DNA from 2 places in the Staphylococcus sp. GW823-FHT05F06 genome. Region 1 is predicted to be linked to the other one. Evidence: riboswitches for the same ligand, from Rfam matches in the RefSeq annotation. Region 1 holds a riboswitch; the other holds the start of a gene.
What was found. Region 1 has a riboswitch for lysine ahead of AC1Q7N_RS01675 (amino acid permease). Riboswitches for the same ligand answer to the same signal wherever they lie in the genome.

Region 1 (7,627 bases):
GGGGTTATATTTATATGGTCCTTTTGGTACAGGAAAATCATTCATATTGGGTGCTATTGCAAATCAACTTAAATCGCAAAAGATTTCATCAACAATTGTATATTTACCAGAATTTATTCGCACTTTAAAAGGTGGCTTTAAAGACGGTAGTTTTGAGAAAAAATTACAACGTGTGCGAGAAGCTAATATTTTGATGTTAGATGATATTGGCGCAGAAGAAGTCACACCGTGGGTAAGAGATGAAGTGATTGGTCCTTTATTACATTATAGAATGGTACATGAACTTCCTACATTTTTTAGTTCTAACTTTAATTATAGTGAGCTTGAGCATCATCTTTCAATAACTAGAGATGGCACTGAAAAGACTAAAGCAGCACGAATTATTGAAAGAATTAAGACTTTATCGACACCTTATTATTTGACTGGTAAAAATTTTAGAAACAATTGAATTTTATAGTATGTGGTGTATAATAGAGATAAATCTTAATCGTTGAAACTATTGAAGATACGATAATTTAATCTCTGTTACACAGAAAGTCATTAATTGATGAGAATATGGCTAACACATTAAATTATTACTACTTCGTTAATATTGATATTTGTAATGAATATCCGGCTCAAGACCGTTATCTTATGTAAAGTATAGTATATGACTGGTCACGTATGCTTTTCATATACTTAACTAGGGTGGTACCACGACAAACTCGTCCCTTGCTAGGGACGAGTTTTTTTATGCTCAGTAAAGTTAATTTATTCAATAAGCCAACGATCAGATGTTTTATTAAATAGGAGGAAAAAATATGAATCAAATTAATATTCAATTTCCAGATGGTAATACAAAAGAATTTGATAAAGGGACTACTACAGAAGACATCGCTCAATCAATTAGTCCAGGATTAAGAAAAAAAGCAGTTGCGGGAAAATTCAATGGTCAACTTGTAGATTTAACACGCCCTTTAGAACAAGATGGAGCTATTGAAATTATTACTCCTGGGAGTGAAGAAGCGTTAGAAGTACTTCGTCATTCAACAGCTCATTTAATGGCACAAGCATTAAAACGTTTATACGGAGACGTTAAATTTGGAGTTGGACCTGTAATAGAAGGCGGATTCTATTATGATTTTGATATGGATGATAAGGTTTCATCGGATGATTTTGATAAAATTGAGAAAACAATGAAACAAATTGTGAACGAAAATCATAAAATTGTAAGAGAAGTAGTTAGTAAAGAAAAAGCAAAAGACTTCTTCAAGGATGACCCTTATAAATTAGAACTTATTGATGCAATTCCTGAAGATGAGAGTGTAACACTTTATACTCAAGGTGAATTTACTGATTTATGTCGAGGTGTACACGTACCTTCTACTTCTAAAATTAAAGAGTTCAAACTATTATCTACAGCTGGTGCTTATTGGCGTGGAAATAGTGATAATAAAATGTTACAACGAATTTATGGTACAGCATTCTTTGACAAAAAAGATTTGAAAGCACATCTAAAAATGTTGGAAGAACGTCGTGAGCGTGATCATCGTAAAATTGGTAAAGATTTAGAATTGTTTACAAACAATCAACTCGTTGGTGCTGGTTTACCATTATGGTTACCAAATGGTGCTACAATACGTAGGGAAATAGAACGTTATATTGTCGATAAAGAAGTAAGTATGGGATACGATCATGTTTACACACCAGTATTAGCCAATGTTGATTTATATAAAACATCTGGTCACTGGGATCATTATCAAGAAGATATGTTCCCAGCAATGAAGTTAGATGAAGACGAAGCAATGGTCTTAAGACCAATGAACTGTCCACATCATATGATGATTTATAAAAACAAACCTCATTCTTATCGCGAATTACCTATACGTATTGCTGAATTGGGTACTATGCATCGTTACGAAGCAAGTGGTGCAGTATCAGGTTTACAACGTGTTCGAGGAATGACATTGAATGATTCCCATATTTTCGTTAGACCTGATCAAATTAAAGAAGAATTTAAACGTGTAGTTAATATGATTCAAGATGTGTACAAAGATTTTGGTTTTGAAGATTATCGCTTCAGATTGAGTTATAGAGATCCTGAAGATAAGCATAAGTACTTTGATGATGATGAAATGTGGGAAAAAGCTGAATCCATGCTTAAAGAAGCATCAGATGAATTAGGTTTAACTTATGAAGAAGCTATTGGTGAGGCAGCATTCTATGGACCTAAGTTAGATGTTCAAGTAAAAACAGCTATGGGAAAAGAAGAAACTCTATCAACAGCACAACTTGATTTTCTTTTACCAGAACGTTTTGACTTAACGTACATTGGTCAAGATGGAGAACAACATCGTCCTGTAGTTATACACCGTGGTGTAGTTTCTACTATGGAACGTTTTGTTGCATTTTTAACAGAAGAAACAAAAGGTGCATTTCCAACTTGGTTGGCGCCTATGCAAGTTGAAATTATTCCTGTAAATATAGATTTACATTATGATTATGCAAGACTTTTACAAGATGAACTAAAATCGCAAGGTGTCCGCGTTGAAATTGATGACCGTAATGAAAAAATGGGATATAAAATTCGTGAAGCTCAAATGAAAAAAATACCTTATCAGATTGTTGTAGGTGACCAAGAAGTAGAGAATCAAGAAGTAAATGTAAGAAAATATGGTTCTGAAAAACAAGAATCAGTTGAAAAAGATGAATTTATTTGGAATGTTATTGATGAAATCCGTTTGAAAAAGCATAGATAAACTTGAAAATATAAAGTATATCATGTATATTACAAATTAATATAATAAATAGAGTTAGAGGTTGCATTATTAATGACTAACTTATCAGAAGTCGTATGGGACATGTGTTGAATAAGTGAAAGGTAATAATGCCGAAATGATGTTATTTCCATAAATTAGCATTGTTGGGACAACTTTCGAATAGAAGTTGTACTGTCACTTTATGTGATGTGCTACCTTATATAGATAAACATTAGTGGTTGCATATCTTAAAGGTATGTAACCACTTTTTACATTATTGATACAGATATAAAGACAAGTGATATAAAAGTAAAATGATATTAATATTATTTTACTTTTATATCATCTATACCAAATTTATCTACAACAATGATATGCATTGATGTGGTAACAAGTTAGCCTCTACTTATGAAGGAAAGGGAGCTTATATGAAAAAGAATAATAAACAAAATGACGGTGTTCAAAGAGGATTAAAAGATAGACATATTTCAATGATTGCCATTGGGGGATGTATAGGAACTGGTCTATTCATGACTTCTGGTGGAGCTATACATGACGCAGGTGCATTGGGTGCTTTGATTGCCTATGCAGTTATTGGAGCGATGGTGTTCTTTCTAATGACGTCGTTAGGGGAGATGGCGACATATTTGCCTGTGTCAGGTTCATTTAGTACTTATGCTACACGCTTTGTCGATCCTTCACTAGGTTTTGCTTTAGGATGGAATTATTGGTTCAACTGGGTGATAACAGTAGCAGCTGATGTTACTATTGCAGCGCAAGTTATACAATATTGGTCCCCTATGCAAGGTATACCAGCTTGGGTCTGGAGTTGTATTTTCCTTATTATTATTTTCGCGCTTAATTCTTTATCCGTTAGAGTATATGGAGAGAGTGAATATTGGTTCGCACTTATCAAAGTAGTTACAGTCATCATATTTATAGGAATTGGTATCTTAACTATTTTAGGGATTATGGGTGGAGAATTTGTAGGATTTGATACGTTTACAAAAGGAGATGGGCCAATACTAGGTGGGAATTTAGGAGGTAGCTTGCTATCAATTCTTGGTGTATTTCTAGTCGCAGGCTTCTCATTCCAAGGAACTGAACTTATTGGTATTACAGCAGGTGAATCTGAAAATCCAGAAAGAGCAGTTCCAAAAGCGATTAAACAAGTATTTTGGCGTATACTTTTATTTTACATTCTAGCTATTTTCATTATTGGTATGTTGATTCCATATGATAGTAAGGCATTAATGGGCGGTGGTGATAGTATAGCTACTTCACCTTTTACATTAGTATTTAAGAATGCTGGATTAGCTTTTGCTGCTTCATTTATGAATGCTGTTATATTAACAAGTGTATTATCAGCAGGTAACTCAGGAATGTATGCTTCAACAAGAATGTTATATTCGATGAGTAAAGATAAATTAGCTTATAATTCTTTTGGAAAAACAAATAAAAGTGGCGTACCTTATGTATCTCTAATTGCAACTGGAGTACTAGTCATTCTTATTTTCGCATTGCAACATTTAAGTGGAGATGCATATGAATACATTGTAGCTGCTAGCGGAATGACTGGTTTTATTGCTTGGGTTGGTATAGCAATCAGTCACTTTAGATTTAGACGCGCATTTGATAAACAAAATTATGATAAATCAAAATTAAAATATAAAGCGAAGTTATTCCCATTTGGTCCGATTTTTGCAGGTATTTTATGTGTAATAGTTATCATTGGACAAGATGTAGATTTTATTAAAACAGGTAACTTTGATATGAATAGATTTTTTATAACTTACATGGGAATACCTGTATTCTTAATTTTCTTCTTTTATCATAAATTTAGATATAAAACTAAAAAGATTCCTCTAAACAAAGTTGACTTAAGGCAAGATGTTTCGATGGAAGAAGTAAGACACCATAAAAATAATTAAAAAATAGTTTGACTTAAACAATAAATATTGATATGATTATTAACGTTGAATACGAAACGAACCAAGTAGAAGCACCCGCTTCTCACCTGTGGCGACGCTGAAGCAGTTGGCAGGTCAATCATGTTACACATTTATTGTGTCTAAGAAGAGCGGGTAGTTATACTCGCTCTTCTTTTTGCTTGGAACAATTTCGTAAAATTCTGGGAGGTGTCAACCATAGCAAAAGATCAAACTCAAATTAATGAGAAAATTCGTGCAAAAGAACTACGCTTAATAGGCCAAGATGGTGAACAAATTGGTGTTAAATCTAAACGTGAAGCTTTAGAAATGGCTGAACGTGTGGATTTAGATTTAGTTGTTGTAGCACCAAATGCAAAACCACCTGTTGCGAGAATAATGGATTATGGTAAATATAAATTCGAACAGCAGAAAAAAGAAAAAGAAATGAAGAAGAAACAAAAAGTCATTAACGTTAAAGAATTACGTTTAAGCCCAACTATTGAAGAACATGATTTCCAAACTAAGTTGAAAAATGGACGCAAGTTCTTATCTAAAGGCGATAAATGTAAAGTTTCAATTCGTTTCAGAGGTCGTGCGATTACACATAAAGAAATTGGTCAGCGTGTGTTAGAAAAATTTGCAGATGAATGTAAAGATATTGCAACTGTTGAACAAAAGCCTAAAATGGAAGGGCGTCAAATGTTTATTATGTTAGCGCCTATCAACGAAAAATAAACGTTAAATTATAGGAGGAAATGAATCATGCCTAAAATGAAAACTCACCGTGGAGCAGCTAAACGTGTTAAAAGAACTGGTTCAGGTCAATTAAAACGTTCTAGAGCTTTCACATCTCACTTATTCGCAAATAAAAATACTAAACAAAAACGTCAATTACGTAAAGCTAAGTTAGTTTCTAAAAGTGATATGAAACGTGTTAAACAATTATTAGCATACAAAAAATAAGATTTTAAACGAATATATATACGATAGAGATCATCTAAGGAGGAATTTATTATGCCACGAGTTAAAGGTGGAACAGTAACAAGAGCACGTCGTAAAAAAACGATTAAATTAGCTAAAGGTTACTTTGGTTCAAAACATACATTATATAAAGTAGCTAAACAACAAGTAATGAAATCAGGTCAATATGCTTTCCGTGACCGTCGTCAACGCAAACGTGATTTCCGTAAATTATGGATTACACGTATTAATGCGGCTGCACGTCAACATGACATTAGCTACTCACGTTTAATGAACGGCTTGAAAAAAGCTGAGATTGATATCAATCGTAAAATGTTATCAGAAATTGCAATCTCAGATGACAAAGCTTTCGCTGAATTAGTATCAAAAGCTAAAGAAGCTTTAAAATAATATTTATACAAGACCTGGGACAATAATCTTTGTCTCAGGTCTTTTTATATGCTTGTTGTTAATATATTATTTAAAAGCATTTAAAAATTGAGTACAATACCCTGATGTAATAGCGGACATATCTTATTTTTTTGTCATTTCATAATACTAGATTGTTTCAAATCATGCTTTGAAACAATCAATATCTACGAAGTCAATAACTAAAAAAAGATAAATTTGCAATCATGTTATGACAGTAAGGTATATAATGTGGCTTTGTTAAAAGTTTTATAATATCAACAATGTAAGATTATGTCTTATTTTAATTATAAATATAATGGTGCTTTTATCGTTTTACATATACATATATTCAATCGCAAAAAATGATAATTTTTGCTAAAATGACTGATAGTATACTATATCTAAAAGGAGATAATCATGTCTAAATTTGATGAACAAATAATTGTTGTAAACAGAGATATTTTATTTAACAAAGATAAGAATGCTTTTAATGGTTTTTTACATAAAAATAATTTCAAAGGAAAAGAAATTTTTAGTGCGTTAAGTAAATATGAAGTGAAAAGACGTGGTGATATGGAAGATGATCCATCGTTTAAACAATTAATATCATATTGCCTACTAGAAAATGAGAAGGGTGAAATCCTTATTTACGAACGTCTTTCTGGTGGTGGAGAAGAACGGTTACATGGTCAGTCATCAATCGGTGTTGGTGGTCATATGAACGATGTTGTTGGAGCTGATTCTATTAATGAAGTTTTAAGAGTTAATGCTCAAAGAGAATTAGAAGAAGAAGTAGGATTAAGTAATAATAAATCTCAAAATATGGAATATTTAGGTTTTATAAATGATGATGACAATGATGTGGGTAAAGTTCATATGGGCGTCGTATTTAAAATCACTGTGCATTCAAACGATGTTGAAGCTAAAGAAACTGATACGCTAAAAATTAAATGGATAGAACAAGGCGACATTCAATCCTATGAGGATTTTGAAACATGGAGTGCATTAATTCTTCAAGATATATCATGATTGGAGTGCTAAATTAATGGCTGATATTATACCTTTTCCACAGTCTAAAAGTAAAATGATTAAGCAAATAAATGATGCAGAAAGAAATGCAGATTTTGAAAAGATGTATCAATTGTTTAATGTATATGAACAGCATTTCGACCTTAACGAGGAGATTGCACTAAAGAAATGCCAGATGCTTTTACAATTGAATGCTTATTTAGAGTTACGAGAAGAGGCAATTATTTTGTTAAAACGTGGATTCAACTGTTATGACGAATTGATGATATATTATATTAAAAGTCTGAATGGCTTAGGTCAATTTAATGAAGCAGTTGAAGTAATTAATCAAATTATCGATGAAGTTAAAAATCATAAAACCAGAATGGAACTTTTTCCACTTAAAGAATATGCGATATCGAGACTTGATGAAGATAGAAAGGCATTGTCCTCATCTTTATCAGATTTCGGTTCGCTTAACACACGTGAACAAACTTCTTTAATATTACAACTTATTGATAATGGACATTATAATTTTAAAGAATCAGTAGCGAATATACTAATTTCTATGGATTTACC
Region 2 (7,627 bases), on a different contig from region 1:
GTACCAACAAATACAAAATATGAAGGGGCAAGTTGTTGACCATAAAAACTAAAATCTTCACCGAACAGGAAGGGTAGTTTTTTTTCAACTATTTCTAAATTTGCACCTTTTATAGCGTTCTCAACGGCTTGACGTAATTGTGGATGATTCATTGTTGGTGGATATCCTTCTTCAAATTTAACCTCACATTCAACATTAAATAATAATTGAACACTTTTCGCAATTTTATGCATTTGGTGTTTTACAATAGCTAAATCTTCTGTGTCATATGTACGAATTGTACCTTCAAGATAACCATGACTCGGTACTGTATTAATAGCTTCACCAGCTTCAAAATGACCCATATGAATAATGTTACGTTTCAATCCATTCAAATGAAATTGTTGGATTTGGCCGATTTGACTTAAGACATGCTGTAACCCCTCACCACATGAATGACCTTGCTCCTTATCAGCAACATGACTAGATAATCCTTTTAAAAAGAAGCGATATTCAGTGGCACTTGCAGTGATTTCTTCATCTCGAATTACAATTTTACCTTCTTTTTCAAACGGATTAACGTGAAAACCAAACACCGCTTCAATAGGGTACTTGTCAAAAGCGCCAGCTTTGATTAAACGATTAGCTCCTCCACCGGTTTCTTCGGCAGGTTGAAATATAAACACTACATTATGAGGTAATTCAGATTTGTCATACAATGCTTTACACCTTTTAACAAAAAGCATAAGTGCTGTCGTATGACCATCATGACCACACGCGTGCATGACATTATCATTCTTACTTTTAAAATCAATATCATTTTCTTCATAAATTGGTAACGCGTCTATATCTGCTCTGAATGCAATAGTGTGGTGACTATTACCTTCCAAATAAGCAATAACACCAGTTTTAAGTGGTCGGTCGTAAGGTACGCCTAAATCCTCTAAAAATGATGTTATATACGATGTCGTTTCAAATTCATGTAAACTTAATTCTGGATACTGATGTAAATGTCTTCTGTGCAATGTAACGAATTCTAACTCGTTCATAAAATTATCCATCCCTTATATAACTATTTCTTTAATATTTCAATGTGTATCATTCTATAATAAAAAGGCGAAATTAATGATTAATGCATCATATATAAATTAATCATTGGATTCCACCTTGAACATATTTTTTTATCTACACAATTATTCTATGTCGTTATTCATTATTTAATTTACGCAGTGCAGACACAATCTCACGTTTTGAGTCTTGAACTTCTGAAGTTTGTTTAATTACTTTAGCAGGCGTACCAGCAACTACAGCTCCAGCTGGCACATCTTGAGTTACAATAGCTCCAGCTGCTACAATAGCACCTGCACCAACGCGTACACCTTCAAGAATAACAGCATTTGCTCCAATTAAAACATTGTCTTCAATGACAACTGGGGAAGCACTTGGAGGTTCAATGACACCAGCTAAAACAGCACCTGCACCAACATGAACATTTTTTCCTGTTGTAGCTCGTCCACCAAGTGTTGCGTTCATGTCTATCATTGTTCCTTCTCCTACAATAGCTCCAATATTAATCGTAGCACCCATCATAACCACAGCACCATCTTCAATGATTGCTTGCTCACGAATAAACGCACCTGGCTCAATACGAGCATTTGTGTTTGTTAAATCTTTAAGCGGTATAGCTGAATTACGACGATCCATCTCAATTTCTAATTCAGTGATTAATGAATGATTTTGTTGATAAAATTGTTTCCATTCATCTGCTTCACAGAAAATTACTTTTGAATGTTCAGAGCCAAAAACTTTAAAAGATTCTGGGAATGTGACATTTTCAAAATGACCATTTACATAAACTTTGAGTGGTGTTGATTTCTTAGCATCACTAATATATTGAATGATTTCTTGAGCTGATAAATGTTGTACCATAAGTTGAATAACTCCTTTGATTTATAGATTATTAAAAGTATAAAAACCTGGGTTTTTGTGAATTAATTTTTCTGCAGCGCCAATGGCACCATTTGCAAAGATATCTTTTGATTGTGCTTTATGTGAGATAGTAATTGTTTCATCAGTACCTGCAAATAATATGTCATGTTCCCCGACAATCGTACCACCACGAACAGCATGTATACCTATCTCATCATGAGTTCTCTTCTCAGTTTTTTCGTGTCTATCATAAACAGGTGAGACATTGTCACGTAATTCTTTAATGACATCATACAATTTAACTAATGTGCCACTAGGAGCATCGACTTTTTTATTATGATGCGCTTCTGTTAGTTCGATATCGAAATCTTGTAGTAGGGGAACTGCAGTTTCTAATATTTTAGTTAATGCATGGACACCGTAACTCATATTTGCACTAAAAAATACAGGTGTTCTTTGACTTAGCGTTTCCAATTTTTGTATTAACGTTTCTTTTTCACCTGTAGTTGCTATGACAAGAGGCAAATTGAATTGTTCTTCTAATAGAGGAAAGAGCAATTCAGGATTTGAAAAGTCAATAGCAACATCAGCTTCTTTACATTCACTAATGTGTTGATATTGTGAATAAGGTGTCGACGCTTTTGAAGTTCTATCTATAACTCCAACAATTTCATGACCTTTATCTTCAGCTAATCGTGCAACTCTTTGATTCATTGCACCATATCCAATTAATAGTATGTTCATTATTGTTCACCTGCTTTAAATTGTTCAAATGCTCGTTCAACTTGTTTACATTGTGCTTCTTCTAAAGGCACTAATGGTAATCTCACTTCGTAGTGACCATAACCCAAATATGCGGTAAGAACTTTAATAGGTATTGGGTTAACGTCAAGTGACAACGCTTCTAACAATTTCTCGATAGGTTTAAAGTAATTAGTAATATCGGTTTCATTTTGTCTTTGGTCATATAAATATTGAAATTCTTGTGGAATTACATTCGCAATTACAGAGATGACACCATTACCTCCACGTTGATAGAACTTCACAACATTGTCGTCATTCCCACTATATAATGCAAATTCATTTGTATTAATACGTTGTTTTACTTGATCAAAATAATCAAAATCATTTGTCGCATCTTTTAAAGCAACGATATATGGATTATGACTGAGAATTCCAACTGTTTCTGGTTCTATCGTCATATTTGTTCGTGATGGCACATTGTAAAGAATTACTGGTAATTTCACTTCATTTGCGATTGTCTCAAAATGTTGAATTAAACCACGTTGATTCGTTTTGTTGTAGTAGGGCGTAATCAACATGACTGCATCTGCACCAATTTCTTTAGCACGTATTGAAGCTTGAATTGATTTATACGTATTATTAGTGCCAGTACCCGCAATAACAGGAACGCTATGATTCACGAGTTTAACTACTGTCGCCAATACTTTCTCTTTTTCTTCGTCACTTAATGTAGGACTTTCTGCTGTAGTGCCATTCACTATAATTGCTTGAATATTGTTATTTAAAAGAAATTGAACATGTCTTTCTAATGCGTTGAAATCAACCTCATTATTGGTAAAGGGAGTCGCTAATGCTACACCAACGCCTTCAAACATGTGTGTCATATTATCTTGCTCCTTTCAAAGTTAAAATTTGTTCTAACACTTGAACTGCATTTAATGCTGCGCCCTTGAGCAAATTATCAGAGGTACACCATACATGGAACGTATTTTCAAGAGAGTCATCTCGGCGGATACGTCCTACAAATACTTCATCTTTGCCAGTAGAATGAATGGCTAATGGATATTCATTTTTACTTGGATTATCTACAAGAACAACACGTTGATCTTGTGCAAATAATTCTTGTATCTCTTTAACTGTAGTGTCTTGATTTAAAGTCACATCGATTTCAATACTGTGACTATCTTGTACTGGTACACGTACACATGTGGCAGTCACTTTTAAGTCTTGGTCGTTGAGAATTTTTTTCGTTTCATCAATCATTTTTTGTTCTTCTTTTGTATACCCATTTTCAAGAAAAACATCTATATGTGGTAATACATTATTGTAAATTGGATACGGATATGCTTCAGGTTCTTTTCCATTAGCACCTTCAGCTAAATCTCTTTTACCTTTAACACCAGAACCTGATACGGCTTGATAAGTCGTATAAGCGACACGTTTTAAACCATATGCATCTTGTAAAATTTTAAGAGGTACAACTGATTGAATTGTAGAGCAATTTGGATTAGCAATAATACCACGTGTAAATTGAGGCTCATTCACTTCTGGAACAATTAAATCGACATCTTCAGCCATTCTCCATTGGCTAGAATTATCAATAACAATGGCTCCAGCCGCTTCAAATAGTGGAGCAAAGTGCTCACTTGTGCTACCTCCTGCACTCATTAAAACATAATCAAAATGTTCACTTGCTGCTTCATCAGTTAATTCTTGAACAGTATACAATTGTCCTTGAAATTCAACTTTTTTTCCTGCTGAGCGAGCAGAAGAAAATAATACTAATTCATCAAAAGGTATTTGTTTTCGATCTAGTGTCTCTAACATTTTTGTTCCAACTAATCCGGTTGCTCCGGCTACTGCTAATCTTGTCATAATAAATAGTCACTCCATTCTTAATATTGGTAATTTTTAGAAAATTTATAATAAATATATCATATGAATACTAAATTTCGAAGGCATGATACAATTCTTCTACTGCTTTTTCACCATTTTCTTCGTCTATTACATAAGAAATGCTAATTTCCGATGTCGTCGTTTGATAAAATGGAATATCTGAATTGATAAGTGTCGTAAAAGCTTTTGATGCTACTCCTGACATATCTCTCATACCTGATCCAATTAAAGATATTTTGACATATGCTTCATTAATTTTATAATCAAGTGCTGAAAAGTGTGTTGATAAATTTTCCAGAATTGAAGAAATTTGATGTGCATCACTATCTTTAATTGAAAAAGATAATTGTAAACCTTCTAAATTTACAATTTGAGAAATCATATCAACATTTACAGATTCTTCTTCCAATGCGGTAAACAATTGTGTCAGTAACTGATTATCCGGTAGGGGATAACTTATCGTGACGTGCATCATGTGTGTATCCAATGCGACACCAGTTACTGCTTTTTTCTCTAATAAATCACTTTTAGACATAATCCATGTTCCTTTCACATTTGATAACGTTCTTCCTAAGTAAAGTGGAATATCATAATTCTTAGCTAATTCAACACTTCTCGTTTCAAGTACACCTGCACCAAGCGCGCTCATTTCCATCATTTCCTCATAAGAGACATATTCTAAACGCTTCGCTTCATTATGTATTCTAGGATCTGTTGCATACACACCATCAACGTCAGTGTAAATTTCACAAGGTGTCTGATTACTTGCTGCTAAAGCTACAGCTGTTGTATCAGAACCACCTCGTCCAAGTGTAGTAAGTTCGAAATCTTCATTTATACCTTGAAACCCAGCTACAACTAAAATGTCATGATTTTTAAAAGCCTCATTAAAAATATTAGGATTAATTTCTGCTATTTTACTTTTTAAGTGATGTCCTACAGTCTTAATGCCAGCTTGATAACCTGTCATCGCTTTAGCATTTACACCTATATCATTGAGTACCATAGAAAGGTAAGAAACCGTTTGTTGTTCACCCGTTGTTAATAGCAATGCAAGTTCTTGATCTTTAGGGGTAGAAGTAAGACTTGATACATTATTCATCAATTGATCAGTTGTCTTACCCATAGCACTGACAACAACGATTAATTCTTCACCATCTTCAATGCGTGTTTTAAGCATTTCAGCGATATTTTTTATTTTTTTAAAATCACTGACGGAAGAACCGCCAAATTTTAAAACACTTCTATTCAATTTCAGTCCTCCTATAATTAGAGGAGACATACACAGTATAAAAAAGAACAAGTTCGGAATGCCGAACTTGTTCTACATTTATGTACAAGTGATGCACTCCATTATTTAATAATAATGACAAACTTATAGCTCTTAACCATTAAGTCCAACGATTCATAACTGCTATTATGAATCATTTCGGCATCTCACCCTTTTAACTCTATAATTGTTAGCAGACAAATTATCTAAAGTTTACTCATGATTGATGCGCCTCATCAAAATCTTATTCAATTGATATGTTTTCATTATACATAGACAATATATCTATGTAAACCAATATTTTAGATTTTTTAAAATATACTGAAAATTTAAGGGTGAATTCACACGATAAGTCATTTTTATAAATTTAATACGCTTATTACAAATTAAATAGCTTATCTAGATTTTCTAAGTATTAGTATTTCAAAGTATATATTTTTAATTTTTTCAATGTTAAAAGCTTATAGCTGAGACGATAACAATAATTAATCTAATATTCATACCGAATAAAGATTAAACTTTATATAAACAAAGAGCCCGGGACATTGATAAATATCCCAGACTCTTGTGTAAATGTTAAAACAATTATTAATTATTTTGTAATACACCAATTTCTTGTAAGTATTCCTCATAAGGTACTTCTTTAGAAAGGGCACCAGCTTGATTCAAGTCAATCACTCGATTTGCGATTGTATTAATAAATTCAAAATCATAAGAAGTGAAGATGATAGAACCTTTAAATGATTTTAATCCGTCATTTACAGCAGTGATACTTTCCAAATCTAAATGGTTTGTTGGCTCATCAAGTAAAAGTACGTTAGCACTTGATAACATCATTTTACTTAACATGCAACGTACTTTTTCTCCACCTGAAAGCACGCTTGCTTTTTTCTTAACTTCCTCACCACTAAATAACATGCGACCTAAGAAACCACGTAAAAATGTTTCAGTTTGTTCATCTTCTGGAGCGTATTGACGTAACCATTCAACTAAATTCATATCGACACCATCAAAGAACTCAGAGTTATCTTTAGGGAAGTAACTTAAAGATGTCGTTACACCCCATTTAAATGTACCTTCATCTGGTTCCATTTCTCCAGCTAAAATTTTTAACAATGTTGTTTTAGCAATTTCGCTATCACCAACTAAAATAGCTTTATCATTAGGATTCATAGTGAATGAAACATTGTCTAGTACTTTTTCGCCGTCAATTGTTTTAGAAAGATTTTCTACTGTAAGTAAATCATTTCCAATTTCACGTTCAGGAGTAAATTTCACGTAAGGGTATCTACGAGATGATGGCTGGATATCATCTAATTCAATTTTTTCTAATTGTTTCTTACGACTTGTTGCCTGTTTAGATTTAGAAGCATTTGCTGAGAAGCGTGCGATGAAATCCTGTAACTCTTTCATTTTTTCTTCTTTTTTCTTATTTTGTTCTTGTGCCATTTTTTGTGCTAATTGACTTGATTGATACCAAAAATCATAGTTACCAACATAAAGTTTAATTTTGCCAAAGTCTAAATCAGCAATATGAGTACAAACATTATTTAAGAAGTGACGGTCATGCGAAACGACAATGACAGTATTTTCAAAATTAATTAAAAAGTCTTCTAACCAACTTATTGCTGGTATATCTAAACCATTGGTAGGCTCATCTAGTAAAAGAACGTCAGGATCACCAAATAAACTTTGAGCTAACAATACCTTAACTTTTTGATTATTTTCAAGTTCAGACATATTTTTATCATGTAAGTCAGGTTCTATGCCTAATCCTGATAATAAGTTAGCAGCATCAGCTTCAGCATT

Region 2: linked by a shared signal. The riboswitch ahead of AC1Q7N_RS00260 (aspartate kinase) and the one ahead of AC1Q7N_RS01675 (amino acid permease) in region 1 are both predicted to bind lysine.

What each region holds. Positions count from the first base shown of each region.
Region 1 is NZ_JBXAHW010000002.1:33,728-41,354, forward strand. Features, by position in the region: gene dnaI (primosomal protein DnaI) at 1-448, shown strand, start outside; gene thrS (threonine--tRNA ligase) at 801-2,738, shown strand; lysine riboswitch at 2,786-2,961, shown strand; gene AC1Q7N_RS01675 (amino acid permease) at 3,167-4,669, shown strand; ribosomal protein L20 leader region at 4,727-4,850, shown strand; gene infC (translation initiation factor IF-3) at 4,877-5,404, shown strand; gene rpmI (50S ribosomal protein L35) at 5,432-5,632, shown strand; gene rplT (50S ribosomal protein L20) at 5,684-6,040, shown strand; gene AC1Q7N_RS01695 (NUDIX domain-containing protein) at 6,458-7,069, shown strand; gene AC1Q7N_RS01700 (pseudouridine synthase family protein) at 7,086-7,627, shown strand, end outside.
Region 2 is NZ_JBXAHW010000001.1:43,251-50,877, forward strand. Features, by position in the region: gene AC1Q7N_RS00235 (amidohydrolase) at 1-1,028, opposite strand, end outside; gene dapD (2,3,4,5-tetrahydropyridine-2,6-dicarboxylate N-acetyltransferase) at 1,186-1,908, opposite strand; gene dapB (4-hydroxy-tetrahydrodipicolinate reductase) at 1,930-2,652, opposite strand; gene dapA (4-hydroxy-tetrahydrodipicolinate synthase) at 2,652-3,536, opposite strand; gene AC1Q7N_RS00255 (aspartate-semialdehyde dehydrogenase) at 3,538-4,527, opposite strand; gene AC1Q7N_RS00260 (aspartate kinase) at 4,598-5,830, opposite strand; lysine riboswitch at 5,884-6,063, opposite strand; gene AC1Q7N_RS00265 (ABC-F family ATP-binding cassette domain-containing protein) at 6,407-7,627, opposite strand, start outside.